DNA from 2 places in the Fibrobacter sp. UWS1 genome. Region 1 is predicted to be linked to the other one. Evidence: riboswitches for the same ligand, from Rfam matches in the RefSeq annotation. Region 1 holds a riboswitch; the other holds the start of a gene.
What was found. Region 1 has a riboswitch for thiamine pyrophosphate ahead of thiM (hydroxyethylthiazole kinase). Riboswitches for the same ligand answer to the same signal wherever they lie in the genome.
Positions count from the first base shown of each region.

Region 2: another riboswitch for thiamine pyrophosphate. It lies ahead of BGX14_RS00185 (thiamine-phosphate synthase family protein); the one in region 1 lies ahead of thiM (hydroxyethylthiazole kinase).

Region 1 is NZ_NSGW01000001.1:2,030,256-2,046,201, forward strand. It holds gene BGX14_RS08835 (fibro-slime domain-containing protein) at 11-4,162, shown strand; TPP riboswitch at 4,468-4,573, shown strand; gene thiM (hydroxyethylthiazole kinase) at 4,566-5,387, shown strand; gene BGX14_RS08845 (ABC-F family ATP-binding cassette domain-containing protein) at 5,412-7,271, opposite strand; gene BGX14_RS08850 (hypothetical protein) at 7,334-8,830, shown strand; gene BGX14_RS16290 (hypothetical protein) at 8,903-9,037, opposite strand; gene BGX14_RS08855 (hypothetical protein) at 9,186-10,010, shown strand; gene BGX14_RS08860 (DMT family protein) at 10,004-10,345, shown strand; gene BGX14_RS15840 (hypothetical protein) at 10,356-10,508, shown strand; gene BGX14_RS08865 (hypothetical protein) at 10,521-12,050, opposite strand; gene hemH (ferrochelatase) at 12,105-13,085, shown strand; gene BGX14_RS08875 (BamA/TamA family outer membrane protein) at 13,075-14,163, shown strand; gene BGX14_RS08880 (NADH-quinone oxidoreductase subunit A) at 14,340-14,732, opposite strand; gene BGX14_RS08885 (hypothetical protein) at 14,749-15,946, opposite strand, start outside.
Region 2 is NZ_NSGW01000001.1:26,941-42,886, reverse strand. It holds gene BGX14_RS00200 (SIMPL domain-containing protein) at 1-170, opposite strand, end outside; gene hpt (hypoxanthine phosphoribosyltransferase) at 171-704, opposite strand; gene leuA2 (2-isopropylmalate synthase LeuA2) at 715-2,274, opposite strand; TPP riboswitch at 2,503-2,611, shown strand; gene BGX14_RS00185 (thiamine-phosphate synthase family protein) at 2,600-4,177, shown strand; gene thiE (thiamine phosphate synthase) at 4,192-4,830, shown strand; gene groES (co-chaperone GroES) at 5,001-5,282, shown strand; gene groL (chaperonin GroEL) at 5,314-6,945, shown strand; gene grpE (nucleotide exchange factor GrpE) at 7,130-7,783, shown strand; gene dnaK (molecular chaperone DnaK) at 7,888-9,807, shown strand; gene dnaJ (molecular chaperone DnaJ) at 9,956-11,092, shown strand; gene BGX14_RS00150 (peptidase-C39 like family protein) at 11,158-11,859, shown strand; gene BGX14_RS00145 (RimK family protein) at 11,856-13,364, shown strand; gene BGX14_RS00140 (glutamate-cysteine ligase family protein) at 13,374-14,606, shown strand; gene BGX14_RS00135 (N-formylglutamate amidohydrolase) at 14,599-15,303, shown strand; gene BGX14_RS00130 (hypothetical protein) at 15,309-15,946, shown strand, end outside.

The DNA of each region.
Region 1 (15,946 bases):
AGGAGTGTTTATGGGCAGGATGCGTTTGCATCGCTTATTTTGCGTTGCCTTGCTGTGCCTGATTTCGGCGTCGCAGGCGGCTTTGACGATTCATATTCAATTTCCGTGGCGAAATGATGCGGCGAAAGCGTCGTATCAGTTGCATATTTTGGGCGGGACGACGAGTTATAATCCCGACTTTGGAACGACATCGGTGACGAAAATGGCCTCTGAAGGCGATGGCTGGTTTGTTTATACATGGGACAAGTCCGTTGGCGATTTTCAGGACTGGCAGAGCTTTGATGTAAAGGCGTGCCCAGATTCTTCGGATTGGAATTACAATAACAACAATTGCGTCCCGTGGAAAGATGCCGGGGGTAATGCGTATGCGTTCAAGATGTCTTCGACTTTCGGGAGCGATACGGAGGTCTGGTTTTGGACGGATGCGGACGGCGGCTACACGAAAAGTTTTATCGCGCCCGGTTCTAAAGTCGTCTGGTTCAAAAGCCCTTGGGGCAATAAGGCGCTCCCTCGGATGATTTTTGGTGCGGATTCCGTGATGATGCGCTTTGCCGTGGATGATGCGAGTCAGTGCGGATGGTTTTATGGGGCGATTACGCCGGCGATGTTGAAGTCGAACGTTTTGAAAACGGCGTATTTTGAACGGATGCATGCTTCTTATTTGACGGCTCCTGCAGAGGGGACTTTGGATTTGTCGCTGGCGCTTTCGGCAAATGACACGGTCTATGTGGATGGAACGCTGGGCGATTTGACGGTTTCCGCTCAAATGGGTTCGCTGGGCGAATGTTTTGATTCGACGAGAGTGCTTCACGTTTATCATCCGTGGCGGACGAATACCAGTTTCCGCGACAAGCCGCTCTTTATTTCGGTGGGCAACAACATTTTGAACAATCCGACGGCGATGGATTCGACGGGCGAGTATCCGTATTGGTGGCATTACGAATTCCCGACTTCGGTGACGTCAAAAGCGGAGTGGGTTTCGTCGGGGACGACGGTGAATTTGTATCGGCTGCAAAACGAATGGCCGCAGGTCGTGTATTTTAAGGATTCCGAGAAACCGGCGATTTCGCAGTTTTTCCCGACGGGTGTTTACGAAGCGTGGCTTTTTACTTCGACAAGCGTGAACGGGCAATTGGACATTTCCTTTGCGCCGCTGGAACGGAAAATTGTGCGGGTGATGAGTCCGTGGGACAACATGACGCCGTCCCTTCTTGTCGGTAGCGATACGGTGAAAATGGGTCCTTTCTCGAAGGATACCTGCGGCTGGTACCAAGCTTCTTATTACAAGCACGTGACGGATTGGAGCGTGCTCTTCAAGCAGACTTTTGGTTTTGAACGCTATACGGCGAATGGGCTTAAAGAAGGCGATCCGATTTCGCTGGATTCGGTATTTGCCGTTTCCGATATGGCGTGGGTTTTGCCTTATCCGACGAGCGCTAGCAAGCCGCAGATTTATTCCGAGTTTCCGGGACGCTTGGGAATTTGCCCGACGATGAAAATTTCGGCGATGCTTATCGACTGGGCGGGGGAATCGCACCCGAACGATGTCGATGTGGATTTCGGCGGCATTTACGACGGCAATTCCTTTACTTCGGTAACGTTCCTGGATTCGACGGGAACCCTCCAGACAAACCAGAAATGCCAGGGGCACGTCCGCGGGATGGTGCGGGACACGCTGGTGGACGGTCTGCCTGCCCGGATGGATTCCTTGCTTTATCCGTGGGGACAGTGTGCGGCGGCGCATGAAATTGAAAGGTGGTTTGTTCCCGAAACGCTGGCGACGGATGCGGCGGGAAACAAATATACGAATGCGACTTGCCGGGACATCGATTTGGCTTTGGATGAAGAAGGCTTTTGGCTTGCGGACATTACGGAAGCGGGCAGCTGCAACGACCCGGTGAATCCGGGATTTTATCCGCTGGACGATTTTGAATACTTGGATTCGGCGAAGACGGTGAAGAATCCGAAATTCGATTGGGACGTGCAAGGCTGCAAACACAATTACAGCTTTTCGATGAAAATTTCGGCGCAGTTCCAATATGTGAAGGGACAGTATTTTGAATTCCGCGGCGACGACGATGTGTGGGTGTTCATCAACAATCGGCTGGTGGTCGATATCGGCGGTTGTCACAGCCCTGTCGAAGGCGCAGTCGATTTGGATTCGCTGGGATTGATTGAAGGCGAAACCTATCCTTTCCGCATTTTCTTCTCGGAGCGCAATGCGACTGGTTCCAACTTCAAAATGCGCACTTCCATCAATCTGGAAACGGAAAAAACCTACTATCCTGTTGAAATTCCGACCAAGGACGGCACGATTTCATACGAAATCTGGCAGATGCTTGTCGATAAATCGTTGAGCTGCGACGTATCCAGCGTAGCGAAAGTGGATACGATTCCTGCACCGTCGTTGTTCATTTTGATGGGACAGGGATTGCCCGATGACGGAGACACGCTGGTTCCCGGTTTGAATTACGGCGGCATTCTGGTTTCGGAAACGATGGCGGGATTCTCCATCGATACGGCGGCGATTGTGCGATCCAGGACGTTGCCTCCGGGTTCTTACACGCTTTTCTTCTTTTTGGAATCGGATTTGTCTCAGGCTTCCTCGATTCATTTCTCGGTGCCGGAGTATCCGTTGCCGACGCTGGTCTTTGCCGATTCGCTGTGGAATGAAATCAGCCCGGATTCCGTTCGCTTGGGGCAGTATGCGTTTATTCCCTACCCTGTCCGCGTGATGGCTTATTACATGGGTGCTCTTTGCGATAGCGGTTGTGACGGAACTCTGGCTTTTTTGACTCCGGATTCTTTGGTGCTTTCCGATGAAGCGGGCGGCTTTGTGGATTCCGTGAAAATTGTCGGCGGACGCGCTTTGCTGTATGTGATGGGGACGGCTGCAGTCGTGGACGGTAGCTTTCAGCTTTTGGGACCCGCCTATGAAAACATTTTGACGTGGTCGAACATCCAGCTGGAAAAACCGCCTGTCCCTGTTCCGAATGGCGGCTATATGCGCGACCGCAATGGAGACGGTATCGCTGACAGTCTTGTGCTTTCTTACGGAGAGCCGATTGTGGATGACAATGTGCCCGATTCGGTTGCGTGGCTGTTTGGGGATTCGACATGGCACGGCAACGACCGCGCTAGTGTGGAAAAGCATCGTTACCGGGATTCGCTTCTGGTTTTTGAAAAGGATTCTCTGCTGTCGTTCCTCTTTACGGGAAACACTTCTAAATCGGTTTATGCGGGAAGCTATTCTAGCCTTTTCCGCAAGGCGGTGACGGACACTTTGACAGGAGCCACGGACACGTTGGACTTCCGGGTCTCTGGAAAAATTCACGACCGGATTGGACCTGTGATAACCAATGCGATAGTGACCCCGAAAAGCGAAAACATTTACCAGCTGGCGATTGTTTTTAGCGAAGCGGTGGATTCGAACAGCTTCGAGTTGGATTCGATCTTTGAATTCAAAGCGTGGAGAAACGGCTTGGAAAGTTCGCAGAATATTTTCCCGGTTTCCGGCTCGCGGAAAACCGCCCGCTATGAAGTTTTCTATTCAAATAAAAACGGGACGCTTCCTTCCGTGGGGGACAGCATTCGCTTCGCTCCGGGGGTAATAAAAGACTTGTCGAATAATGCGGCGGCGGAAAATAACCGCTGGGTTCGCATCGTCGGCGAACAATACATCGATATTATTTCGGCGAAGCTTTTTGAAGCCGACCCGGAACAGCTTGCGGAGTATGAAAAGGCGGAGACGATCATTCCGCGCAAAGTCGCTTTGGGTTCCGCTTATGAACGCATGGAAAAAGAAGTCGGGCTGCCCGGATTCCTGATTCGTTATGACTTGGGCGAACTGGCGGCATCGACAGGAGCAAGCCCCGAAAGCCTCTACGTCAAATACGACGCGACATTCTACACGAATTTGGGAGTGTATGTGAATGCGGCAAAGGGAAAACTTCTTTGCACGGACGAAATCTTTGGCGGCGACTGCACGCAAAATCCGGGTTACATCTATTTGGCTTGGAATATGCGCAGCAATAAAGGACGCTTGGTTTCTACGGGAGCCTACATCACCAAGCTCGATTTGAAAATCGGCGTTCTGGGTGGCGATGCGCAAAAGAAAGAGGTGACGCGCAGCTGGGGCATTCGTCGAAAGACCGAAAAATAAAGAAACTCTATACAATTCTACGCAAAATGCCCGCAATGAAAATTGTTTCAAAGCGGGAGTTTTCTTTTTCGCAAGGGGAATTCAGTTATTAGTTTTCAGTTCCAACTCTCAACCGGTCCCTGCCCTTCGGCAGGCGGTTCCTGAGTTTTGGTTTGTGAGCTTGTCGAACTAATCGAAGCTCACGAACCGCTAACTTGCGCGAAGCGATTACGAGCAAATCTGTATATAAGTACCCAAAATAAAGGAACTCTTTTTCGCCGGTCGTTTTCTATATTTGTGTCGGCTTTTTACAAACGGAAAGCCTGAACAATCCCCCGGGGAGCTGGTGCAACCGGCTGAGAGGAAAATGTGATTTTCGACCCGCGAACTTGAACTGGGTAATGCCAGCGAAAAAGGAGTTATAATGGAAGACACCAAGTCTTATCTGCAAGCATTTGCCAAATTGAATACAGCGATGCGAGAAAAATCTCCCCTCGTTCACAACATCACCAATTATGTGACGGTGAACGACGTGGCGAATGCTACACTTGCCATTGGAGCTTCGCCGATCATGGCGGATGCGATAGAAGAAGCGGCAAATATCGCGTCCATTTCTTCGGCGTTGGTGATAAACATTGGCACGTTGAATGCCCGAACGGTTGAGTCGATGATTGCCGCGGGGCGTGCGGCGAACGAAAAGAATATTCCGATTGTTTTTGACCCGGTCGGTGCGGGAGCTTCGGCTTTTCGCAACAAGACGACGGAACGTCTTTTGCAGGAATTGAAAATTTCCATTTTGCGCGGGAACCTTTCGGAAATTTCTTTTGTCGCTGGCGTTTCGGCTTCGACGAAGGGAGTCGATGTTTCGGAAGGCGACTCGGCAAATGATGCTCAGGCGATTTGCCAAAAAGTAGCGAAAGAAAGAAATTGCTCTGTCGTGATTACCGGCAAGACGGATTTTGTGAGTGACGGACTCCGCTTGGCAAAAGTCGATAACGGTGTCGCTCTGCTTTCCAAGGTGACAGGCACGGGCTGCATGACTTCGGCGATTACGGGCGCATACGCAGGTGCTTCGGACGATATGTTCGTCGCGGCGTTGGCGGGAGTTTCTTCCATGGGAATTGCCGGAGAAATCGCTTATGAAAAATCAGCGGACAAAGGAACGGGAAGCTTTCGAGTTTCTTTAATCGACGCCCTTTCCCAGCTTCAAGCAGAAACGATTTTAAAGCGGGCAAAAATCCGTTAGGCTCGCTTTTAAAACGGTTTTAAGTCATAGAGGATACTTCTCTTTGGCTTCTTCCAAGCGTAAAGAAGTTTCTTCCCATTGGGCGAACAATTCTTCGCCCTTTACTTTTTCTGCATTGAGAGCTGTAGCCAGCTTGGCAATTTGTGCGCCGTCCGCTTTTTCGGAAGCGGCAAGAAGATCGGCTTCGATTTTTTTTGCCGATTCTTCGGATTTTTGGATGTCCGCTTCGAGTCTTTGAATTTCTTTTTCCAGTGGGCGGATAATTTTTGCCCGCTCTTCGATATAGGCAGCTCGGGCTTGTCGGCTTTCCTTGCTTTTGGGAGTAGGGATATCCGCCTTTGCAGATCCCCCGTTGCTTTTTTCTACGGAAACTTTGGAAACGTTTTCGCCCCGTTCTTCTTGCCAGCCGATTTTATCCAGGAAACTGGCGTAATTGCCTTCAAAAACAAAACTGCGCCCGCCGTCAAATACAATGAGCTTATTCGCAAAGGCGTGAAGGAGTTCTTCGTCGTGCGAAACGACAATCGCCGTTCCCTGATAATCTTCCAACGCGTCGATCAGGCTTTCGATGCTTTCCATGTCCAAGTGGTTCGTCGGTTCGTCCAGCAAAAGCAGGTTGCAGGGCGTCGCGAGGATTTTTCCCAAAAGGACACGGCTGCGTTCTCCGCCGGAAAGGACGTTGATTTTTTTGAGCGCGGCGTCCCCGCTGAACATCATCAGGCCGGCAAGGCTGCGGGCTTTCCCCCGTTCGGCGTTGGTGATGGCTGACTGCAATTCCTCTTCGACGGTTTTCGTCAAGTCCAAGCGGTTGATATTCGTCTGCCCGAAATAGTTCAGCTGCACGTTCGGATTCCAGACGACTTCGCCGCTGACGGGTTTGAGTTCGTTGGCAATCAAATTCAAAAGGGTCGTTTTTCCGCGACCGTTCGGCCCGATAATCGCAATGCGATCGCCCTTGAAAATTTCCGCGGACAAATTCTGGATGAGGTCGGGACCGCCGTCAAAGTGAAAACGCAAATCCTTGATTTGCATCATGCGCTTGCCGGGAAAACCCGCTTCGTTGAACGAAAATTCCAGATTGCGTTCGTGCTCCGGGCGGGTTATCGTTCCCAGTTTTTCTACCGCTTTGATTTTGGATTGCACCATTGCCGCTTTGCTCGCCTTAAAACGGAATCGCTCGATGACGCGCTCCAGCTGCTCGCGCTTGTGCGCTTCGTTTTCCTGCGTGCGTTGCGCCATTTCTTCTTCAATCGCTACGGTCTCTTTGAATTTGGCTACAGTTCCTTGGATTTTGCGGAATTTCTTGCGGTAAATGCCGACGACGTGTGTGCAGACGCTGTCCATAAAATTGCGGTCGTGCGTAATCAGCAGCACTTCGCCTTTCCATCCGCGCAGAAAACGCGTGAGCCAGCGTGTCGAAATAATGTCCAGGTAGTTTGTCGGTTCGTCGAGCAAAAGCACGTTCGGTTCGCTCGCTAGAACTTTAGCGAGGTTCAGCCGAATCTGGAAACCGCCGGAAAGAAGCATCGGATCTTTTTGCAAGGATTCCGCATCGAATCCCAAACCGAACAAAATCGATTCCACCTGGTGCGTGTCCATCCATCCGTCTTCGTTTTTTTTCAGAACGGAACAGGCTTCTTCGTGTACGGTTTTGTGCGAAAACGCGATATGCTGTTTCAAGTAGCCGAGGGTATAATTCTTGGGAATGTCGATTTTTCCGCCGTCCAAGGATTCTTCGCCGAGAATCATTTTGAACAAAGTCGATTTGCCGCTGCCGTTGCGCCCGACAATGCCAACGCGTTCCCGCGGCCCGACCAAAAAGCTCGCGTCCTTAAAAAGTTCTTGAATCCCGAAAGATTTGGTAATATTTTGAATTTGAATCACGGGGACAAAAATAGAAAATTGCGTTGGAATGTTAAATTTCTAAAATCGAGGCTGAGTTCAAAATGAAAAAATTCTGTATGGTCGCATTGCTCCTTGTCCTTTTTGGAGCAAGCCTTTACGGTGAAAAAATTCCGATCAACAACGGTGCCGGTTTTGACGGCGAATTCTACCGTTCTGTGGCGCAGAATTTTTCCGCTGATTTCTGGGATTCGGGATACGACGCATTTCGCATTCAGCGCCTGTTTCCCTTTTTGGGTGTCCACTACGTTTTTCAGATTTTAGGAGTGTCGGCGACCGATGAAAATTTGATGTCCGCCATGTTCGGGCTGCACCTATTTAATCTATTGCTGCAAATCGCTTTATTCTTTGCCATATCCAAAATCCTTCGCTGGCAACCAGCGACGGAAATGGTTTTGTTCGCTGTCCTCTTCTTGAATTTTTTCACTCTTAAAAATTGCGGATACGAGCCCTTTCAAACGGATGCATTCGCGGTCACTCTTTCGCTTCTGAGTGTTTATTTTTATTTGAAGAACACACTCTTTTGCAACGGAATTGTCGCTGTTTTGGGAATGATAACGTGGCCTCTCGTGACTGTGCAAATCATTTTGATGCAGGTGTTGGACAAGCCGCTTTCTCAATCCGAAACAGGAAGGAAGTTTGAACTGTGGAAAATTTTCCCGATTCTCTACGGGAGTTTTGCCGCTTTATCGATAACCGCTTTGTGCTTGGCTGGGCACTTGGGTGTTGTGCGGAATTTGCTCATGCGCGAAACGAATTTGCCTTTGACGGCGTTTTCGTTTTGTTCGATTCTAGTAGCACTCTTCTTTTTGCTTCGCAAAACTTCGTCGATATCGCTGGATTTTTGGAAATCGGCGAAAAATTGCCGTTGGAAAGTTCTTGGAAGCTTCTTAGTGGCGTGGCTTGCTGTCAAATATTTTTTGTCGTTGCATACAAACGATGAATTTTTCAGCAGCAGTTCGATTTTCGGACTGCAAATTCTGCTGCGCCCCTTGAAATACCCGCTGATTTCGTTCGTTGGTTTTGTGGCTTTTTACGGCATCTTGCCAATGCTGATTCTTTTTGGTTTTCGGGATTTTTCCCGAGACTTCGTCGACCGTTCTGCCGGATTCGCATGCCTCTTTGGGGCGTTTCTCGTCTTGATGCTGGACAGCGAAAGCCGCCATTTGGCGTCCCTTCTCCCCGTTTTACTTTTGCCCCTTGGAACCGTTCTGGATAAGTGGGATCTCGGTAAATTTCAGGTGGCGGCGCTCGTGATTCTCCAACTGCTGCTTTCGCATTTCTACTTTCCGATCAATACGGAAAATCTTTTGGGACAATTGCAGACGGGGAACTTTGAACTCCCTGCCGCTCAACGGTATTTTATGAATTTCGGAGCCTACATGAGCCTGAAGTCCTATTTTCTTTGGTCGGCCGTTTCCGTTGCTTTGATTATCGTCAGCTGTGGAATTTTAAAAAAGCCTTTTTTTACGAAAGATAATTCAGGATTGGCTGGCAGAAAAGAAGGAACCCCATGGCGAAAAATTTCCCGCCGGAACTAGACTTTGCCGGAGGGAGAAAAAACAAACCCCGAAGAACATCTCCAGGGCTGCTTGGGCTTTTGGACGACGAATCTATTTTTCGTCGTTCCACCAGGAACCGTCATCTTCGTCAATCGGATTGCTTTTGACGGAAAATTCCCTGTTCCAGGTTTCGTATTCCCTGTCGAGCAGGCGTTCTGCCCGATAGGTGTTTTTTTCTTCGTTCATGTTTTCTCCTTGCCGAGGTTGTCTTCCCGGCGATTTCGTCTCTTAACTCAAGTAGACGGAAATAGTATACTTAAATAAGGGTGAAAAGAAAATGCCTTTGTGTAAAAAGAGGGCGAAATCTTTGTAAACAATGCTAATTTTGAAGAGTATGAAAAAGTATCCCGTAAAATTTTCGCTTTTTCTCGCTCTGCTTTCTGCGGCGATAGTCCCGATTTGCGCGCTTTATTATGCGGGGCTTTATGCTCTGGATTTTTTGGCTATGCTTTCCATTTTCTCGACTTTGTTCACGGTGGCGGATGTCGTTTTGCCTTTGCTGTTTTTGTTTTCGGTTTGGGGATTTGCCTATTTGTTCCGGGCGATTTTACGGAGCTTGCCGACAGAAACTCGGGAAAAGAAATTGCTGCAAAACACTTGGAATTTGTTCGTCTTTGGGGCTGTCACTTTGACGGTCTTGTCGCCGCTTTATTCCATTGTTCAGGGAAGCGTCTCGCTTCGCGTCTTGTGGAATTTCTTTTTTGGCGCGGAATGGTTCGTGGGAATTTTGATGGGCGCGTGCCTTGCCCGGGCTGCTTTTCGGGGGCGTCGCTGGTTGCTGTTCTTTTTAGGAATTACAGCGTCGCTTTCTGTCGCTTCGGATTTCAACGGTTGCAAATACATCCAGCCGTTGTTTGACAAGCACACTCTTGCCGAAGAAGTCGGCGAAGACGTTTCGGGCGGGGACTTGCTTTTTTCGCTGTGGGGGATTTCCCCGGCGGAATTTGATGCGCTGGACGATGAATCCTTTGCTGACATTCAAGAGGTTTCCTTTTCGATGTTTGCGCTGGTCGCTGCGCTTTTTGCCGCTTGGATTGCTTTTCATTCTGCCATGGCGACAGCTTTTTTTGTTTTGTGCGCTCTTTATTTTGTCGGTAAAAATGACGAGCAAAATAGGCAGGATGGACGCTGCCTTGAGGATGCTTCGCGAATATGTTGAAAGTCGCTTTGATTACGGCGGGCGTTTTGGTCTGCTCCAATTTGTTCATGACATTTGCCTGGTATGGGCATCTAAAGTTTCTCGGTTCCAGACCGTGGTATATTGCCGCTGTGGTCAGTTGGGGAATTGCCCTTTTTGAATATATGCTTCAGGTACCTGCCAATCGCTACGGCTATTCGGCGTTGAATGTCGTTCAGCTCAAGGTGATTCAGGAAGCGGTTGCGCTGACTGTTTTTGCGCCGTTTGCGGTGCTGGTCATGAATCAGCCGCTGAAATGGGATTATCTCTGGTCAGCGTTGTGCCTGATTGGAGCGGTGTATTTCGCTTTCCGTTAAATGGGGATTTATGCTGACGACTTTTCTCATCGTGCTCGGCGTTTTGACGCTTTTCGGTCTTGGCACAGCAAAAGACGCTTGCGCGATTACGCTCTTATTGAAAATTCTGCCGTTTCTCTTGCTCGTGGCGATTTTTCTGATGATCGCATTTTGTAGCAGATAGTCCTTTTGGGATTTATGCGATTCCCGTGGATGCTTGAGCCAAAAGCGCTTCGTATTGTTGCAGTTCCTTGCTGAAATCCCCCAACGCTTTGTAGCGTTTTAAAATGAGATTCATAAAATCCTTGTAGGAACCCATGAGCAAAAAGGGGTCGCTTTGGTAGCCCGAGTATTTTTGATAGAGTGCTTTCAGATTTTTGATGCTTTGGCGCACTTGGTTGAGAATGTCGAAGAGTTGCTCGTGGGCGTTCTGCAGTCCGATCTTGTTTTGTTCGATGATTTCCGGAACGTTGGTTTGCAAAATTTCGGAGGGGAGCTTGGCGTAATCTTCATAGACGGTGTTGGTGCTGGCGGATGGATTCCCGGCGATGAGGCTGGAGGCCCGCATACCGTTGCGCTTGGCCTTGGCGTCAATGGAAATTTTGCAGATGTCTCCGCCCATGAAGTTGCACTTGGCGCGCGTCTCTTCGCGGTGCAGGGAATTCAAAGGGAAGAAGTCTTCGTGGGTTCCCAACCGGGAAAGCGGGACATAGAGCGCAATGGATTCGTTGAAGACGGTGACATTGTAACGGATGTATTCTTCGCCATCGATGTTTTCCGTTTTATAACGGTTTCCGCTGGAATTTTTGAAATGTTCGGTCTGGTTCAAAAGATTTTGAAACGTTTTTTTCAAATCTTCCTGATTGGGGGAGTAGGTGTTTAAAAAATGTTCTATGCCTTTGTCAAATCCTTTGCGAATCGCTTCGTTGGCGGCTCGCTTGCCCCACAAATCTTTGGAAAGGAAAAGAAAATCGGTAATGCTTGTTTCGGATCGGTTGGCGATAAGCGCTTGGAGCCTGGCGATTTTGGCAAGCCCTCGCCAGCGGCTCGCAGAAATGTAGATGTTGCCTTGCTCGCATTCCGTGGCAATCGCCTGTAGCAGGGAGAGCGAGTCTTGGGAAATAGCGACGTTTTCCAGTTCCTTTTCCCAAGAACGCATTTCTTCTTTGGAAATTTTCAGCTCTTCGGTGACGGAAAAACGCTGCGGGTCTCCGGCTTTGGAAAGCAGCGTTTCCAGGGCGTTCGGCGAAACCGAGTCGGGAAAGGTGAGGACAAGATGGATGCTGTCCGCCAGTTTGGCTTCGGGAAGGGCGGCGTCGGGTCTTGCGCGCCCGGAAAGGATGAGCGAATGCGCAAGGTGTTCCCCGAGAAAAGAGTCGATGGCACTTGTCATCTGCTGAAAGCCGCTGTCGAAGTTGGTGAATATCGCCAAGTCGATGGGTGCTTGCGGCAAATCGAAATGGCGAAGCCCGTACGTCTGGACTTGCAAATTCGAAAATCCGGCCAGGAGATGGTTGATGATCGCCCGCTTTCCCGCTCCTGCGCGCCCATACAGATAGGTGGGCTGTCCTGTCAGAACGGCGAGAAACGCCAAACGAAAAATGTCTTCCCGTTCAATGAGGCCGCCATCCAGCTCTTCCAATAATTTATGCATTCGTTCTGCGAGAGTCATCAAATTTCCTTTTCCCTGAAGCGCATTTTCAAGAACCCCAAGGTCTGTAGTCATGTCGTTTTTAGAAAACCTGTAGAAAATATAAACGATTTTTCTAAAATAGGCGATATGTTCGATGCGATTCTTTTTGTACAGCTGGGTTCCCCGGAAGACGCTACGCCGAAAAGCGTAGAGAAGTATCTGGTCGAATTTTTGGGTGACTGGCACACTCTGGGAAATCCGCCTTTTTTTTGGAACTGGCTTTTGAAACGCATCATCGCGCCGAAACGCTCGGTGAAAAGTGCCTGCAAATATCAAGAAATGGTGCAGAAGGCGGGGCTTGGGGAAATGCCGCTGGTCTATTACACCCGGCGATTTGCCGAAGGAATTGCTTCCGCCGTGGAGTCCCGCATTGCCGTCCGCTACGCTTTTGAATTTGGAACGAAGCCTTCCATTTCGGACGCTCTGCAAGAGTTTGCCGATTTTGGGAAAAAGAAAATTCGGGTCGTTCCGCTTTTTCCGCAGCGTTCCTTGGTTACGACGGTCGCCGTCCGGGATATCGCCGCAGCCTGCTTTCAAAAATTTCCGCAGCTTTCCATGGATTTTGTCGATGGCTTTGCGCTCAATCCGGTCTGGCTGGAAGAAACTTTTCAAAATGTCTTGCGCCATTGGAACGGCATTTCGCCAATCGTTTTTTCCTTTCATGGAACTCCTGTTGCCTGGGCGAAAAAGGGCGACCCGTATAGCCGGGATTGCGAAGCGGAATTCGACTGGTTCCGAAAAAAAATACGGGAAGTTTCGCCGAACGCCGAAGTCCTTCTTTCTTACCAGAGCCGCTTTGGGCATGGCAAGTGGCTGGGACCTTTCACAACGGATGTCGTTGCGCAAATCGCTCAAAAGCAAAAAGAAGTGCTGCTGGTCTGCCCGTCCTTTACCGCCGAGAATTTGGAGACCCTCCATGAAATCGATGTCGAATTGCGAAATTTATTTTTGGCCGCTGGAGGCCAGAGGTTTACACGAGTCTCTTGCCTGAATGACGACGCGAATTGGGTAAAGCGGTTTGCCGAAGAAATGATGCGGGAAAATTTAGGGAGTCCATGTGAAAAATAGATGGATGTATTTGGCGTTGCTGATTTTGGTCGCAATGGGAGTGGCTTTTGCCGAGAACTCGGGAACTTCATCCGAAGAAAGTTTCCAGCGGTTTGCCGCCTTGCCGGTTTTGGGCTATGCCGAAGAAACGGGACTCAAATACGGTGCGATGGTCATTCTTTTTACCCGACCGGATGCGCCGGGAGAAAATGCGACCGCCATCGATTTTGCGGTCATGGGAACCACCAAAGGCCAGCTGGAAGTGGATGTTTCGCCGGATTTGTATTTGTTCTCCGGCTTTTTGCACTCGGACATTTCGTTTATCTATTGGAATTGGCGTGCGAAGTATTACGGAATAGGGAACGACCCCGACAGGGATTTGTACACGCGTTACGACATGGATCTTTTCAAGCTGAGCGTTCCTTTTGAAATGCGCCTTTTTCCTTCGCCGTTATCCCAGGTTCTCCATGTGGGCCCTTATTTTTATTTGGAGCACAATCGCGCTTCGTTTTCTCATGGAGACTTGGACAAGCCGGAAAATGCGGGAGGCAAGCGGTTTGGCACCGGTTATCAGATTACGTTGGACTTTCGGGATAATGTGAATTGGCCGGTTTCAGGATTTTTCGGGCAGTTTCGTCAGGTGTTTTATTCCGGGTCGTTCGGCAGCGATTTTGATTTCTTCTCGCAGACGGTGGATTTGCGGGCGTATTCCTATTTGTTTTGGGGAACTTCTGTGGCGCTGGGCACTTTTTACGAAGTAAAAAAAGGCGACGTTCCTTTTGATATGCTGGCGACGTTGGACGGTATTAAACGCTTCCGCGGCGTGGAGCGGGGAATGTTTTTGGACAGGCAGGTTTTTTCGGCGCAGGTGGAATTGAGAAAAACTCTTTTTTGGCGTTTGGCAGGAACGATTTTTTTCGAAGCGGGAAAAGTGGGACCCTATTTTTCGCAGTTGGCCCGTAACCGCTGGCATTATGCGCCGGGATTTGGCGGACGCTTTTTGCTGAACAAAAGCGAAAAAACGTATGTGCGGGGCGACTTCTCCTTGGTGGACGGCAAGTATCTGGGAATGACCGTTTATATTCGCGAAGCGTTCTAGGGAATAGTGGACGGCAATTAGTTGGGAAGTTATCAGTTGTCAGAGGCTAGTGGTTAAAGTGCATGGGAGAAGCTGCTGGCAGTCGATTTCCCTAATCAAAAAATAATCGCCGCTTTTGCCGCAACAAAAAAAGGCTTCCTTTCAGAAGCCTTTTCCAAGGAGAAATGCAAAAGTCTTTAGTCGGACAGCTTGTTCCAGTCCAGAATTCCTTTTTTGTAAAGATAAAGGTAGCCGCTCTCCAGAATCAGCAGGAACGCCAGCAGCACAAAGAGCAGACTCCACGGGCTGGACAAAAAGACGACAGCCAGCGGGTAGAGAAATGCGACTTCGATATCAAAAACCAGGAACAGCATGGCGACCATGTAATACTTGATGGGATAACGCTCGTTGGCAGAACCGGCGACGTGCGCGAGGCCGCATTCATAGGCGGTACTCTTGATAAGCACCCGTTTGATTTTTCCGGGATGCAGAAACCAGTTGGCAAGGAGCAGGAGCAGGGGGACTGCAACGGCCAAAATGACGAGAATCGTCATGGCAAAAGTCGTATCAAAAATTTGAACGTTACTCATAATGCCTTTAAAATAGTTATTTTCCGATCCATTTTTGCGCTTCGGCGGCTAAAATATCCGTGGAATCCAGCTCGAGGACCTCTTTCATTTCCTCTTTGCCTTTTTCTTCGTCCAGATGCGCGCGCAGCCGGATGTCGCCCGCATAAAAAAGCCCGCGCCGACGGATTTTTTCGTCCTTTTCCACGGATGCGCCCTTTTCAAATAATTGGACGGCGAGTTCAAAAAGCCCTTTCTTTTCGGCTTCGGAACCCCAGGCGAACCACTCGATTCCCGGAATGGTAAAGAAGTAGCGGGGGTAAAGCAGAGCTTCGGCGGTTTTATGCAAAAATTCCGAATCCACGGGGTTTTCCCGGAACAGGGAAGCAAAATTTTTGGAAAAGATTTGGGACGCGTGCTCGTATTCCGCCTTGTTCGCCAGTTCGATGGCGTCTTCCAGCTTTTTCCGCAAAAGGACTTTGGGGCTTTCCTTGCTCATTTCGCCGCTTGGGGTGCTCTGCGATTTTTTCGTGCTCGAATTGCCGAACAGTTTGGGGACTTTCAAGCCGATAAACGCTCCCAGTCCGAAAAGGGGAATTTCCAGAATGGCGACCCAGCCGAACAAATTCGGATTGGCATTCCAGTTCAGCAAGACATCCGCGATGAAAAGGGCGATGGCGATAAACGGCACGGCTTTAGGGATTTCCCGCTTGGGACCGAAAGCCACCATTCCCAAAAGCAGAGCTAGAGCCAGGCTGCATCCCGTATATGGCGTGTCCGCATAGCGAACAAAATAAGAAGCGGAAAGAGTCCCGGCAAAGATAAATCCGGAAAGGAAAACTCCCGCGATAAAGAAAAGGAAGGGCTGTAAAAATCCCCAGCGTTTTTGGAGCATCCAGATGGCGAACAGGAACGCAACGGCGAAAAGCAAAAAAGAGGGAAGGCCGGGGAATAAAAACCAGCAGGTGAAAAGCGCGACCCAAGACGATGTTTCCGGGATAAAGGATAACCGATAGATGGCGACATTTTTCGTGTAGCCTTGGATGTAACGCTTCAGTTCGGACTGATACAGTTTTTCGTCGGGAGCGATTTCATTGACGGCGTAGGATTTTTTGCCCGTCTTTTCCCACCAGTCTCGGAATTCCTCTTTCATTTGGGCGATGCGTTTTTCGGGCACCCGCGACGGATTTTCTGCGTCAAAGCGTTTCAGGTAGTCGCCCAGCTCTTCCTGGTAAATT
Region 2 (15,946 bases), 2.0 Mb from region 1:
AAACTGACCGACCAGAAGACCTTGTCGGCAGGAACTTCCCGCTCCGCCAAGCCGCGCACCGTCACGGAACGATCTTTATTTATCATTCGACAAAAACCGTTATAGGCAAGGATTCCCGAAAAAATCACCGCCACCGCAAGAATCAGGGTTTCTTTAATTCGACTCTGCATTTACTTCTCCTTTTTTGAGTTTTCACCATCGCACAAACAGGCAATCTCCGGAAGCGCACGATATTTTCCGGCGTAATCCAGACCGTATCCGACCACAAACCGGTTTTCGATGGTAAAACCGGCGTAGTCCACGGCGAAATCGACTTCTCGACGGCTGGGCTTGTCCAGCAGGGCGCACGTCCGCACCGAAGCCGCTCCGCGGCGGGAAATTTCTTCCGCCAAATTTTTCAGGGTATGTCCCGTGTCGAAAATATCATCGACCAGCAAAACGTTTTTGCCCGCAATGTCCAAGTCTTCCAATCCGTTTACCGAAAAAGAAGAGTGTTCCGTCCCATTGCCATAACTGCTCGCCCGCACAAACTGAATCCGCAAATCCGCAAGACGCATCGCCCGAGCCAGGTCTGCAACAAAAATAAAGGAACCAGTCAAAACGCCGACAAGCACTTCGACCTTTTCCTTTTCGGAAATTTCCTGCGCCAGTTCCGCGACTCGCGCCTGCAAAGCTTCGCAGGAAATCAAGGTTTTCAACCGCATCGCATTTCCATTATTTATACAGCAAATTCACGCCGCAGAAAATCGCGCGCATATTCGCCTTGAGAGTATCGCTAGAAACACCGCGGCCTTCCACCTCCCTGTCTCCGGCTTTCAGCACAATACGGCTGAGCCCGCGACCCGCCCAGAGTTTATCCTGTTCGGGAACGACCAACTGGCGATATTTGACAAGTTCCACCGGCATTCCGATTTCCCGCATGAGCATCATGGCCGCCTCAATGGGACCTTCCGCCATCACGGACTTGACCAGCGATTCGCCATCTTTTTTGAAATGGAAAATAAAGCGGTTTTCGTCCGGAATCACTTCGATGTTGTTGAAAATCAGACGACCGTTCACATTCACCATCCGTTCGCGGAAAATATCCAGAACGCGATCCGCCGGAAGTTCGCCTTCCTTTTCGCTGACGACCTTCAAGACAGGCTGTAAAGCCGCCGCCTCGGCAAGAGACAGTTTATAACCGAATTTAGTGATAATTTCGTACACGGCAGTCCGACCGCTCTGACTGGTAAAGCTCAACGAATCGTTCTGCGTTCTGCCGATCATGGAATAATCAATAGGACGGTAGGCACCCTTCTTCATTCCTTTCGTCTTGCTCGCGCCGTCCTGATGAATGCCGCTGCGGTGAACAATCGCTTCCGCACCAATCAAAGGCGCCCGACTGTAGATGCTGATTCCGGACCACTGCGAAATGAGAATCGCCGTTTCATAAATCCGTTCGAGATGAATGTCCACGGGAGTTCCCGAATTGGCCAAAGCGACCACCACTTCGTAAAAATTGGTGTTGCCGCAGCGTTCGCCCAGTCCATTCAACGCGACTTCCAGCTGGGTCGCTCCCGCATAGAAGCTTTCTACAGTCGCCGCCGTCGCCATGCCCAAATCATTATGGCAATGTACGGAAATCGTCACGTCTTTCGGCAAGGCTTCGCAGACTTGCTTGACCTGATTGACATACAGGAACGGACGGTAGCGTTCCACCGTATTGGGCAAATTGATGGTCGTCGCCCCGGCTTCCACGACGGCTTTCAATTCGTCAATCACAAAATCCATATTTTCGAGACAATCCCCAAAATGCTCCACGCTGAATTCGACATCGCCCTTATCGCCCACCAGAGACTTGGCGAGTTTCACGCAAGAGACCGCGCGCTCTTTCACCTGTTCCGGGGTCATGTGCAGCACATATTCCATCGAAAGCGGGCTTCCCGCCAAAAAGGTGTGGATTCTGGGATGCGGAGCGTATTGGATGGCTTCCCAGCACCGCTGAATATCGCTGGGGATGCAACGTGCCAAGCCGGAAACCACAATTTTCTGCGCCTCTTCATTCCCTTCTTTCGCCATTTGCGCTGTCAGCATCGCAAGTTCCTTGCACGATTCAAAGTCCATTTCGGAAGATGCCGGAAATCCGACTTCGGCACCTTGGACGCCGAGTTTCAAAAGCTGCAAATACACGTCCTTTTTCTGGGCGTTGTTCCAGGGATTCGGAAGGGCCTGGTTGCCATCGCGCAGAGTCACGTCATAAATAAAAGGTTTTCTTTGATTTTGTTTCGATTCCATTTTGTTCTCCTTGCCCTTCGCATTGACGAAAGCATGGCGTATTTTTATTCAAAAATAACAAAGCCCGCGTCAATGAGAAGCGGGCTGTCGTATAAACAGATATGTAAAAAGCTCGCTTCAGTTAGAGCGTCCCAATAGAAGGCTAGAAAGTTGAAGTCGAGTGCTTTTACAATTTTGCATACCGCTAATATATAAAAATTCATCCATAATGGCAACACTTTTTTTATAATTGTGTTCTCGGGGAGCTGGAACCATCCGGCTGAGAGGAAGGTAGCATCCTTCGACCCAAACACCTGATCTGGATAATGCCAGCGTAGGAGACATCATGATCGGAAAAGTAAACGACGATTTTTTCACCCAATCCATTCTTTCCAAAACCGGCGCCAAAAACGCCAAAGTGCTCATCGGCCCCGCCATGGGCGTGGACTCGGCAATCCTTAAAGTGCCAAACGGCTATATGGCGATAGCGGAAGACCCTATTTTCCCGTCGCTCCGAATGACGCCCAAGGATTTCGCCTACGTCACGGTCCACATCGGGGCAAGCGACGTCGCCGTCATGGGAATCAAGCCGCAACTGATGACGTATTCCCTACTTCTGCCGCCGGATACGGAACAAAAGTACATCGCCGAATTGATTTCGGAAATCAGCGCGGAAGCCACCCGACTGGGCATTTCCATTGTGGGCGGACACACGGGATATTACGGAGCGGTAACGTGCCCCACCATCGGCGGAATCACCGTCTGGGGAACCGGTAAAAAATTCGTCTCGCCGCGCGGTGCCAAAAAAGGCGACGACTTGATTATCACTAAAGGAATCGCCATCGAAGCCGCCGCCCTGCTCGGTTTTGAACTCGGCGAAGCGCTTCGGGGAAAACTTGCCGAGCGCGAAATCCGGAAAGCCGCCAAGCGCATTCGTGAAATTTCCGTTGTCAAAGACGCGGAGATTTCCTCGAAATTCAAAGGCGTCCACGCCATGCACGATGCGACGGAAGGCGGAGTCAAGCGCGGAATCTGGGAAGTCGCCGAAGCCAGCGGACTCGGAGTCGTCATCGATGCGGACAATTACAAAATCCCGGCGGACATTCAAAAAATCTGCGCCATATTCGGCCTGAATCCTTGGGAAATCATCAGCGAAGGCACCCTGGTCATCGCCGCAGATCCCAAAGAGACGGCAAAATTGCAAAGGGCTCTCGCCAAAGAAGGCATCCCCAGTGCCCGCATCGGTAAATTCACCGCCAAAAAATGCGGAAGAAAATTCATTTGGAACGGCAAATCCGAAGACTTCGCTCCCCCATCCAAAGATTTTTTCTGGGACGTTTTTTTCCACGCCAATGAAATTCTTTCCCAAGGCGACCTTCGGAACGGACTTTCCGAAAACGACAGGCTGTGCAGAAACTTGAACGCCACCGTCGAATCTTTAAAAGCGGCGAACATCTACAAAATGCTTCCCGAAATCGGAACCAATATCGGCTATACCGTCCACGGAAATACCAACGAAGACGTCTGCGCGATTCCCGGTCGCCTTTTCCGGGTGGACAACGAAACCTGTTCCGTGCGCGAAGCCAAAATGGGAATCAGCCAATATATGGCGGGCACGCTTCTTGCCATTCGGAAAAAATTTCCCCAGGCCCAGTGCGTCGCCAACTTCCGCAGCAACGAAAAAATTCTGGCCGCCGTCAAAAACAGCAAATTCCACACCGTCGCCATGCCCACTCCAAAGAATTACTGGCAACGCGGAAACGACTACGACCGCGATCTAGAAAGCGTTCTGAACCAGACCGACAAAATGCCGGACGTCATCACCATTCCCGACCGGATCAATCTGGAAAAATTGATTCTTGTGGTCGGCTCCTCCTTGGAAGACTTTGAAAAGAAAGTTCTGCAAATCCACAATCGCATTTAAACGGAGACGCTAAAATGAAAAAATCCAACTATCTAAAATTATATCTGGTGACCGATTCCGGGCTGGCACTCGGCAGATCCGTCGAAAGCGTCGTCCATGAAGCGGTGCGCGGAGGCGTAACCGTAGTCCAACTGCGAGAAAAAGAAGCGTCCTCTCGGGATTTTTACAACACGGCGCTTCGGGTCAAGGAAATTCTGCGAGGCACGGGCATTCCCCTCATCATCAATGACAGGCTGGATATCCTCTTGGCGGTCGATGCCGACGGCCTGCATATCGGGCAAAGCGACCTCCCTTACGAAGTCGCCCGTAGAATTCTGGGTCCGGATAAAATTATCGGACTTTCCTGCGACAACGACGAACAGCTTTTGAAAGCCAACCAATACGAAGACCTTGACTATGTGGCAGTGCAGGCCTACGGAACCCAGACAAAAGCCGAAGCCGACCACCCGCTCGGTCCCGAAGGCGTTCTCCGTTCCAAACAGCTGACCCGGCATCCCCTGGTAGCCATCGGAGGCATCCACTTGGAAAACGCCGCAGCCATCAGCGCAGCCTATGCCGACGGTATCGCCGTCGTTTCCGAAATCATGAGCGCGGCCGATCCACAGAAAGCGGCAGCGAATTTGCTCCAAGAATTCGAAAAAGGACGAAAATAAAAAAACGCTTTCCAACTTCCTTCACCGCTCAACCGTTTCAAAATGAAACGTTCGTTGAAACAAATCGCCTTTTTACTTTCATTTTGCGCCGTTTTTAATGGAAAATCAAATTGGCACGATTCTTGCATACTTCCGAGCGGTTGAAAATTCAACAACGAGGTAACAACTTTATGATTAAGCCACTTGCAGACAGAGTTCTCATTGAACCGGCCCCGGCCGAAGAAAAGACCGTCAGCGGTCTCTATATTCCGGACAACGCCAAAGAAAAGCCCATGCAGGGCAAGGTGATTGCGGTTGGCCCCGGCAAAAAGGACGAAAACGGAAAATCCATTCCGATGGAAATCAAGGTCGGCGACCAAGTTCTTTACGGCAAATACAGCGGAACGGAAGTTTCCGTCGAAGGCAAGGATTATCTGATTGTCCGTGAAAGCGATGTATTCGCGATTCTTTAACAGGTAACAAGTTTATTTAGGAGAAGACAAAATGGCAAAGCAACTGAAATTTGATGTCGCAGCCCGCGAAAGTTTGATGAAAGGCGTTGACCAGCTCGCCAATGCGGTCAAGGTCACTCTCGGTCCCAAAGGACGCAACGTGATGATTGGCAAATCCTACGGCGCACCGACCGTCACTAAGGACGGCGTTTCTGTCGCCAAGGAAGTCGAACTTTCCGACACATACGAAAATCTCGGAGCCCAGATGGCGAAAGAAGTCGCGAGCAAGACCAGCGACACCGCCGGCGACGGTACGACAACCGCAACGGTTCTCGCCCAGGCAATTACCCGCGAAGGGCTTAAGAATGTTGCCGCCGGCGCCAATCCAATGGACATCAAGCGCGGCATGGATGCGGCCGTAGCCGCCGTCATCGAAAAACTCGACAAGATGGCCGTCAAAATCAACGGCAAGGAACACATCGCTCAAGTAGCGACCATTTCGGCAAATAACGATTCCGAAATCGGAGACTTGCTCGCCGACGCCATGGAAAAAGTCGGCAAAGACGGCGTGATTACTTTGGAAGAATCCAAGACAGCCGAAACGACCCTCGAAGTCGTCGAAGGAATGCAGTTTGACCGCGGCTACCTCTCCCCGTATTTTGCGACCAACACGGATACGATGGAAGTCAATCTGGAAAACCCGTTCATCCTTCTTTATGACAAGAAAATTTCTTCGATGAAGGACCTTCTCCCGATTCTGGAACAGGTCGCCAAGCAGGGCAAATCCCTTTTGATCGTCGCCGAAGATGTCGATGGCGAAGCTCTCGCCACTCTCGTCGTGAACAAGATTCGCGGAACGCTGAAAGTCGCCGCCGTTAAGGCTCCGGGCTTTGGCGATCGCCGCAAGTCCATGCTTCAGGATATCGCGATTCTCACCGGCGGTGCCCTCGTTTCCGAAGAAACCGGCGCCAAGCTGGAAGACGCCCCGATTTCCGTTCTCGGTCGCGCCAAGTCCGTAACGATTACCAAGGACAATACGACCATCGTCGAAGGCGCAGGCGATGCCGCCAATATCAAGGCGCGCGTAAACCAGATTAAGAAGCAGATCGAGACGACCACAAGCGATTACGACAGAGAAAAACTGCAAGAACGCTTGGCAAAACTGGCTGGCGGCGTAGCCGTCATCAAGGTCGGCGCTGCTACCGAAGTCGAAATGAAAGAAAAGAAAGACCGTGTCGATGACGCCATGCACGCGACCCGTGCCGCTGTGGAAGAAGGCATTGTTCCGGGCGGTGGCGTGGCTCTCATCCGTGCGGCCAATGCTATTGACGCACTCAAGTTCGACAATGCGGACGAACAGACCGGTGCGAAGATCATCCGTCGGGCGATTGAAGAACCGCTCCGCCAGATTGTCAAGAACGCAGGTCTCGAAGATTCCGTGATTGTGAACAAGGTGAAGGAAGGCAAGGATGGCTTTGGCTATAACGCCAAGACCGACGCTTACGAAGACCTGATTCAGGCCGGCGTCATCGATCCGACAAAGGTGACGAAGACCGCACTCAAGAATGCAGCTTCCATCGCTTCGATGCTTCTTTCTACCGACTGTGTCATCGCCGAAAAGAAAGAAGACAAACCGGCTCCGATGCCGCAGGGCATGGGTGGCGGAATGGGCGGCATGATGTAATCCTTACGGATTCTGTCCGATTCTAGACAAGGCGTCGCTCAAGCGACGCCTTGTCGTTTTTAAATGTTTCAAAATAGAACGAATTTTTCGGGAAACGACGTTTTTTCAGCACAAATAGCATTGGCATACATTTTGCTTTTACTTATACGCATTCATACAAAACGCACCATTAAAAAGGCAAATCATGTCCGAAGAAAACAAAACACAAGACCCTCAAAACGACGACATCATGAAAGAGGCTGAAGAAATTCTTTCTTCCGAACCCCAAGACGAAGTTTCCCAAACGACGCCCGAACCATCTGCAGCGGAATCCACAGCAGAAACTTCTCCAGAACAACCTGCGGAAGAAAAGGCTCCCGAATCTCAAGCGGAAGCCGAAATCGAAAGCCTAAAATCCCAGCTGAACGAAAGTAAAGATCGTTATGTGCGTTTAATGGCGGAATTTGACAATTATCGCCGCCGGACGGCCAAAGAACAGCTCGACATCATTGAAACAGCAAATGCCAAGCTCCTTGAAAAGCTCTCCGAAGTCCTCGACAATTTCGAACGGGCGTCCCATCCGGATAACAACAAGCAGAAAGACTACGATTCCTTTGCCAAAGGAATCCAGATGATTCACGACCAGTTTGCAAAAATCCTTTCCGATGCAGGACTAGAACAGCTTGATCCTGTTGGAGAGCCTTTTGACCCGAACATTCATGAAGCCCTGATGAACCAGCCGTCCGATACCGTGCCCGAATCCCATGTCGTGCAGGTTTTTCAAAAAGGCTACCGGCTGAAAAACAAGCTGCTCAAAACAGCCAAAGTCATCGTTTCTTCCGGCCCTGTTTCAAAATGAAACATTTTCAAACGAGTATGGCGAAAATGAATGAATTTCAACACTTTGAAAAAATGGCACAATTTTTGCTTTAATAGGCGCAGAAAATTAAAGGAGTATCTACAATGAGTAAGATTATCGGTATTGACCTCGGAACGACCAACAGCTGCGTTTCTGTCATGGAAGGCGGCAAGCCGGTCGTCATCGCCAATGCGGAAGGATTCCGCACCACCCCGTCCATTGTCGCTTTCGGCAAAAACGGCGAGCATCTGGTTGGCCACGTGGCAAAACGCCAAGCTATCACCAATCCGGAAAACACAGTCTATTCCATCAAACGCTTTATGGGTCGCCATGCAGGCGAATGCAGCGAAGCCGAAAAACACATGCCCTACAAACTCGTCGGTTCGGGCAACGATCTGGTTCGAGTGAAAATCGGCGACAAGGAATTCGCTCCGCCAGAAATTTCCGCGATGGTTCTTCAGGCGATGAAGAAAACCGCCGAAGACTACTTGGGACAGCCGGTAACGCAGGCGGTTATCACGGTTCCCGCCTACTTTAGCGATTCGCAGCGCCAAGCGACGAAAGATGCCGGAAAAATTGCCGGCCTAGACGTTCTCCGTATTGTGAACGAACCGACAGCTGCCGCGCTCGCCTATGGACTGGATTCTAAAAAGAGCGAAAAGGTCGCCGTGTATGACTTGGGCGGCGGAACTTTCGATATTTCCATCTTGGAAATCGACGACGGGATGTTCAGCGTGAAAGCGACAAACGGCGACACGATGCTCGGCGGCGACAACTTTGACGAAGTGATTATCGACTGGATCAACGAAGAGTTCAAAAAGGAAAATCCTGGCATTGATCTGAAGAGAGACAAGATGGCTCTGCAACGTTTGAAAGACGCCGCGGAAAAAGCCAAGATCGACCTGTCCGCAACGACTTCGACCAATATCAACTTGCCGTTTATCACTGCGGACGCAACCGGCCCGAAGCACTTGGACTTGACCCTTACCCGCGCCAAATTCGACCAGATTACGGCTGACCTTGTAGAACGCACCATCGGTCCCTGCCGGAAATGCCTTGAAGATTCCGGTCTCAAGCTCTCCGACATCGACGAAGTGATTCTGGTCGGCGGATCGACGCGTATTCCGGCTGTGCAGGCCAAAGTCAAGGAATTCTTTGGCAAGGATCCGAACAAGACCGTAAACCCGGACGAAGTCGTCGCCATCGGCGCAGCCGTTCAGGGAGCCGTCCTTTCGGGCGATTCTTCGGTCAAAGACGTTTTGCTCCTTGACGTCACCCCGCTTTCCCTGGGTATTGAAACCCTCGGCGGCGTGATGACCAAACTCATCGAACGCAACACCACGATTCCGACCAAAAAGAGCCAGGTTTTTTCGACGGCAGAAGACAACCAGTCCGCTGTAACCATTCACGTGCTTCAAGGCGAACGTACCTATGCCCGCGACAACCGCACCCTCGGACACTTCGACTTGACAGGCATCAGCCCCAAGCCGCGTGGAGTGCCCCAAATCGAAGTCACATTCGATATCGATGCGAACGGCATTGTCCACGTTTCTGCAAAGGATAAGGAAACCGGAAAGGAACAATCCATCAAGATTACCTCTTCCAGCGGACTTTCCGAAGAAGATATTGAACGCATGAAGAAAGACGCCGAAGCCAATGCCGAAAAGGACAAGGCCGACCGCGAAAAAGAAGACGCCAAGAACAAGGCCGAACAGATCGTCTATCAGGCGGAAAAACAGCTCAAGGAAGTCGGCGATAAAATTCCTGCCGACACCAAGAGCCAGCTTGAAGCCGCGATTCAAGAAATCAAGGACAAAAAGGACAACGGTTCCAAGGCCGAAATCGATGCCGCAGTCGAAAAGCTGCAAAACATGCTCGGTTCCATGGCGGGAGCAGCACAAGGAACTCCGAATGCGGGAGCCAGTGCCTCTTCCGCTCCGAACAGCGGCGCTCAGGCGGGTAAAAAAGACGACGGTCCTATTGACGCCGACTACACCGTTGTCGATGACGACAAGAAGAACTAATGTTTTTCATGACGTAAAAAACTAGAGGATTTTTCCTTCTTCGGGAGGGAAAATCCTTTTTTACTCATTTCCATTTGTTTATATCACATTATTAATGTGATTTTCAAAATATTCATATTCCAAAGGCAAAAAAGAAGAGAGTTCCAATATGGCCGAGAAACGAGATTACTACGAAGTCCTAGGCGTTGCTAAGAACGCCAGTGCTGACGAAATCAAGCACGCATACAAAAAACTCGCCATCAAATACCATCCGGACAAAAATCCGGGAGATAAAGAAGCGGAAGAAAAATTCAAAGAGGCTGCCGAAGCCTACGAAGTTCTTTCCGATTCAAAAAAACGCGCCCAATACGATCAGTTCGGACACGCCATGCCAGGTGCCGGCGGCGCTGGAGGATTCGGCGGTTTCGGCGGTTTTGAAGACATCTTCAGTCAGTTCGGCGATATTTTTGGTGGCGGATTCGGCGGATTCCGTTCCTCTCGAAGCGGCGGCAGGCAAGGTCCTCCACGCGGTCAGGATTTGCAAATCAAAATTGCGCTCTCTTACAAAGAAATTCTTTCCGGAGCCACTAAAAAGGTTCGCCTAAAAAGATACGCCCCTTGTACGGAATGCGCGGGGAAAGGTGGAGAAGGGGTAAAAACCTGCCCCACCTGTCATGGTACAGGTACTATTCGCCATGTCACACGCTCCTTTTTCCAGATGGTAAGCGAAACGACCTGTTCCGATTGCGGCGGCACCGGTGAAGTCATCGCCAAACCTTGCGCGCATTGCCACGGAGAAGGGCGTATTCTCGAAGAAGAGACCATTTCGATTAAAATTCCTCTAGGCATTTCCGAAGGGCAGTATCTGAAACTTCGCGGCGAAGGACACTGCGGTCCGCGCGGTGGAGCTTCGGGGGATTTGCTCGTCATCATTGCAGAAAAAACAGACGATTTTTACACCCGCGAAGGGGACGATCTGCATTGCTCTATAGACATTCCCGTCTATAAGCTTGCGCTAGGTGGGACCCAACGGATTCCGACCCTAGACGGCAGCGAGGTTTCCATCAAAATCGCCGCCGGAACTCAGCCCGGAGCCATTTTCCGCCTGAAAGGGCAAGGACTTCCTCAATTAAATGGAGGCAGCAACAGTCGCGGCAATCTTTTTGTCGAGGCAAAAGCATTTATTCCAACAGACCTTTCGTCGAAAGAAAAAGATCTTTACAAGCAGCTTTCTGAAATCCGCAAGGACAAGGACACCGCCAAAGACGATTCCCTGCTCGAAAAGGTGAAAGGACTCTTCTCGTAATATTTTTCCTTTCTTTCAGCCGCTTCAATTGGCTTTTTTTTTGACGAAAGAACAGTGAAGGCGTTATGAAAGTTAAAATTTTACCTCAACCCGATGATGTTACGTGCGGACCGACTAGTCTGCATGCCATTTATCATCATTTTGGTTACAATATTCCCCTCCCCAAACTGATTTCCGAAATCGAAATGCTGGAAGGCGGCGGAACCCTCGGCGTATTTTTGGGCTTGGACGCCTTGCGTCGCGGTTTCAACGCGACCATCCATTCGGTGAATTTGCAGATTTTCGATCCGACCTGGGTAGATTTGTCCATGGACGAACTGCATCAGAAATTGGAATTGGAATTTGCCGCCAAAAAAAAGAACAAACTGCGAATCGCCATCAAAGCCTACTTGCGCTTTATCGAGGCGGGCGGCATCGTTTCCCTTAAAGATTTGAAGCCCGGGCTTCTGGACCGCTATTTCAAAAAAGACATTCCGGTCATCGCCGGCGTTTCGACGACATTCCTCTACCAGAGTAAGCGCGAATACACGAATGCGGAAAACATGTCCGTTTTCGACGATATTCACGGAGAGCCGATGGGCCACTTCATCGTCATCTACGGGGAAAACGAAGAGAAAAAATTCCTTGTCGCCGATCCCGACCACACGAATCCCATAGCCCACAACAATTATTACGCCGTAGAACGCAATCGCCTTGTGCACAGCATTCTTTTAGGCATTCTCACTTACGACAGTTTAATCCTAGCCATCCAACCCAAGAAGATATGAAAAAAATTATCGTCGTCAATAATCCGAAAAACTGGAAGTTACACGTTCCCGAAGTGGAAATCGTTTCCGCCAAGGATTACTTGACAAATACCAACTACACGAAAATGCGCAACCTGCGCGTGTTCAACCTTTGCAAAGACTACAGCTACCAGAGCAAGGGCTACTACGTTTCTCTTTTGGCGGAAGCCCGCGGGCACAAAGTGATTCCCAATGTAAAAAGCATTCGGGATTTTCGGGCTCCGGCGGTCGTCAAAAATATCACCGATGAAATCGACGACCTGATTCAAAAAAGCTTGAAGAAACTTTCCGGCACAGAATTCTCACTCTCCATCTATTTTGGCCAAAATGTCAGCCCGCAGTACCTGGAACTTTCGCAGGAACTATATCGATTGTTCCAGGCTCCCCTGCTGCGCGCCCACTTCGTCTTTAAACAAAAATGGTTCATCCAGAGCATTCGCCCGATTTGCGTAAACGAAATTCCTGATTCCCACTTGGCTATGGTGGACCAGTTTGCCAAAGAATATTTTGACAAAAGCCGCTTTGGAGCCGCGCACACGGATGAATATCTGTATGACCTGGCCATTCTGGTGAACCCCGAAGAAGAGGAACCGCCGTCCAATCCCAAAGCGATTCAAAAGTTCATCAATGCGGCCGAAAAAACGGGATTCCGAGTGGAGCTCATCACCAAAAAAGACTACCACCGCGTGGGGGAATTCGATGCGCTGTTCATTCGGGAAACGACAAATGTCAATCACCACACTTACGCTTTTGCCAGACGCGCGCAATCCGAAGGCATCGCCGTGATTGACGACCCGGACAGCATTCTTCGCTGCTCCAACAAAGTCTATTTGCAAGAACTGATGACCGTCGGAAAAATCCCTGCGCCGCATACCCTTATCGCCCACTCCGAAAATCGCAAGGAGCTTTCCAAGGAAATCGGCTTCCCCATGATTTTAAAAGCGCCGGACTCCAGTTTCTCCATGGGAGTCGTCAAGGTGAAAGACGAAAAAGAATTGCAGGAACAGCTGGATAAAATGTTCGAAGGCAGCGATTTGATTATCGCCCAGGAATTTACGCCCACGGATTTCGACTGGCGAATCGGCATTTTGGATGGACGTCCTTTTTACGCTTGCCGCTATTATATGGCCAAAAACCATTGGCAAATCTACAACTGGAATTCGCAGAACAAAGACGACGTGTGCGGGCTTTACGACTGCGTCCCCTTGGACGAAGTGCCTCACGGCATCATCAAAGCGGCATTGCGAGTTGCCGCGCTTATCGGGAACGGGCTTTACGGCGTGGACCTGAAAGAAGTGAACGGTAAGCCTATGGTTATCGAGGTCAATGACAACCCGAGCATCGACGACGGCGTCGAAGACCAGCTCGGCGGCGAAAAGCTTTACCTGACCGTGATGCACTCTCTTCGTCGCCGCATCGAAGAACGGCTGAATCTGGCACAGCAACGACTGCTGCAACACCACGGTATCGATTCCTACATTCTGTAAGGAGGCTTTATGAGCAATTCCCCTTGGCATATTTTCGAACGGTTCGGCTTGGAACTGGAATACATGATCGTTTCCCGAGAAACGCAAAAAGTCATGCCCCGTGCGGACGCCGTTCTAGGCAAAGATGAAAAAGGCGAAAATCTTTCCGACGTAGAACACGGAGAGGTCGGGCTTTCCAACGAACTCGTTTCCCACGTTCTGGAAATGAAATGCGCGGAACCCGCCAGCTGCTTTTCGGGCTGGAGCGAATGCTTCCATCATGAAATTCTCGAAGCGAACAAAAAGCTTGAATCCATCGGGGCCGAATTGCTTCCGACGGCAGCGCACCCTTTTATGGATCCCTTGACCGAGACCCAAATCTGGCCGTATGAATGCAACGATATTTACGAAGCATACAATCGGATTTTCGACTGCCGGGGACATGGCTGGGCGAATTTGCAATCCACGCATCTGAATATTTCATTTCACGGCGACGAGGAATTCGGCATTCTTCACGCAGGCATCCGCCTTTTACTGCCTTTGATTCCTGCCATTGCCGCATCCAGCCCCTATCTGGACTCCCACTTCACGGGTTACAAGGATGCGCGCATTGAAACCTACCGGCACAACCAGGAAAAAATTCCGAGCATCACAGGCAAAGTCATCCCGGAAGCCGTATTCACCGAAGCGGACTACAATCGGCAAATCTTTGAAAGGATAAAAAAGGACATCGCACCGTTCGACAAAGAAAAATTGCTGAATCATTTCTTTTTGAACAGTCGCGGAGCCATCGCTCGCTTTGACAGAGGTGCCATTGAAATTCGCCTGGTCGATATTCAGGAATGCCCCGCCGCGGACGTCGCCATTGCGGAATTTGAAATGGCGATTCTTAAATCGCTTGCCAAGGGCGTTTTTGCAAGTCAAATGGAACAGCGCGAAATCGGCACGGATGAATTAGCCAAAATCTTGGAAGCGACAGTTCGCGAAGCCGAGGACGCCAACATCGACAATGCACGCTATCTGCGCCTCTTTGGAGTACAAGCCGAATCCATCCGGGCATCGGCATTGCTAGCTGAACTCTTTGAAAAAGTGCAATCCGAAATTTCTGCGGACTCGCAAAAAATTTTGCGCAAAATTTTAAACCGTGGCACCCTTGCCAGCACCATCTTGCGCAAACTCGGCGATTCGCCGCGCCACGAGGATTTTGTAACGGAATACGCCAGACTCGCCCACTGCCTTTCGGCAAATACACTTTATGAATAGGCTCCTGTTCCTGAGTTGCGAGCACGCATCCCGAGCGATTCCCCGCAACTTGTCTTTTTATTTTCAAAATCCCGAAGCGCAAAGACTTTTGCCGACGCATCGCGGTTACGACATCGGAGCGGCGGAAGTTTTTCGGAGACTCGCCCAAATACTCCAGCCGACATACGCCACCGAAGGAAGCTATTCCCGACTAGCCATCGATCTAAATCGCAACAGCAATAAAAATCATCGCTACTCCGCATTCACCTCTTCGATTTCGCCTGAAGCCAAAAATTTTCTGGAAAACTATTTCGACAATTATCGAAACGCTTTCTGGGAAGCCGCTTCCCGCGAATTGCAAAAACAAAACGACACCCAGATTCTCCATCTTTCCATCCACAGCTTTACGCCCGTTTTGAATGGAGTAGAACGCAATGCGGATTTCGGGCTGCTTTATGACCCGTCCAGAAAAACGGAATCCGCATTCGCCGCCAGCATGAAAAATCATCTGCGGGAAAATCGCGCCGAATGGCGCATCCGATTCAACTATCCCTATCTCGGAAAAACGGACGGCCACACAACCGCCCTGCGGAAGTGCTTGCCTCCCGAAAAATACATCGGCATCGAATTGGAAATGAACCAAGCGCTTTTTCAACGTTTTGATTCCAGAGAAATCGCCGTCTTTTTAGCAGCCGCAATCCAAAAAAGCTATTTTTAAGTTCTATGAATTTTCAGAAATTTTCCGCCACCATTTTCCCGCTGCTCCTTGCACTTTTGCTGTTTGGCTGCGCCGCTTCCCAAAAAATGCAGGCTGCCAATATTTTGCGACAGTGCAAAGTGGAAATCATCGGCGCTTCGCTGGACTCCATCAACTTGGATTTGGAAAAAATTATCGGCAAAGACGAGAAGCCCCTCGGCGGCATCCTCCCCAATCCCAAACAGATTCTTCTGATTCAAAACATCGCCAAAGGAAACATCCCCGACAGTCTGGGCACTCTCCATTTTGCATTCAGAGCCAACGTGAAAAATCCCACGAGCGACACGATATGGCTGCGTGCAGCCCAGGGCTCCGCACAATTGGACTCTCTAGTAACCCTGCCTTTAAATTATGCGGATTCCGCCATCGCCTTGTCGCCGGGAGATTCCGAAATCCAAATGCACTCCCGCTTGCCCATCGACAAGAACATTTTGAAGATTTTCACCGCCGATACTTTGAAAATCCAAGGCGAACTGACCTTTGCGCTATCTCCCGACGGCGACCCGATTTCTTTTTCCATCCATCAAAGGAAAATCATCCAGCCGGAAGAACGAACCGAAATCATCGATCGGGTTAGAACCCAAATTCTTTCCACCCTGACCGA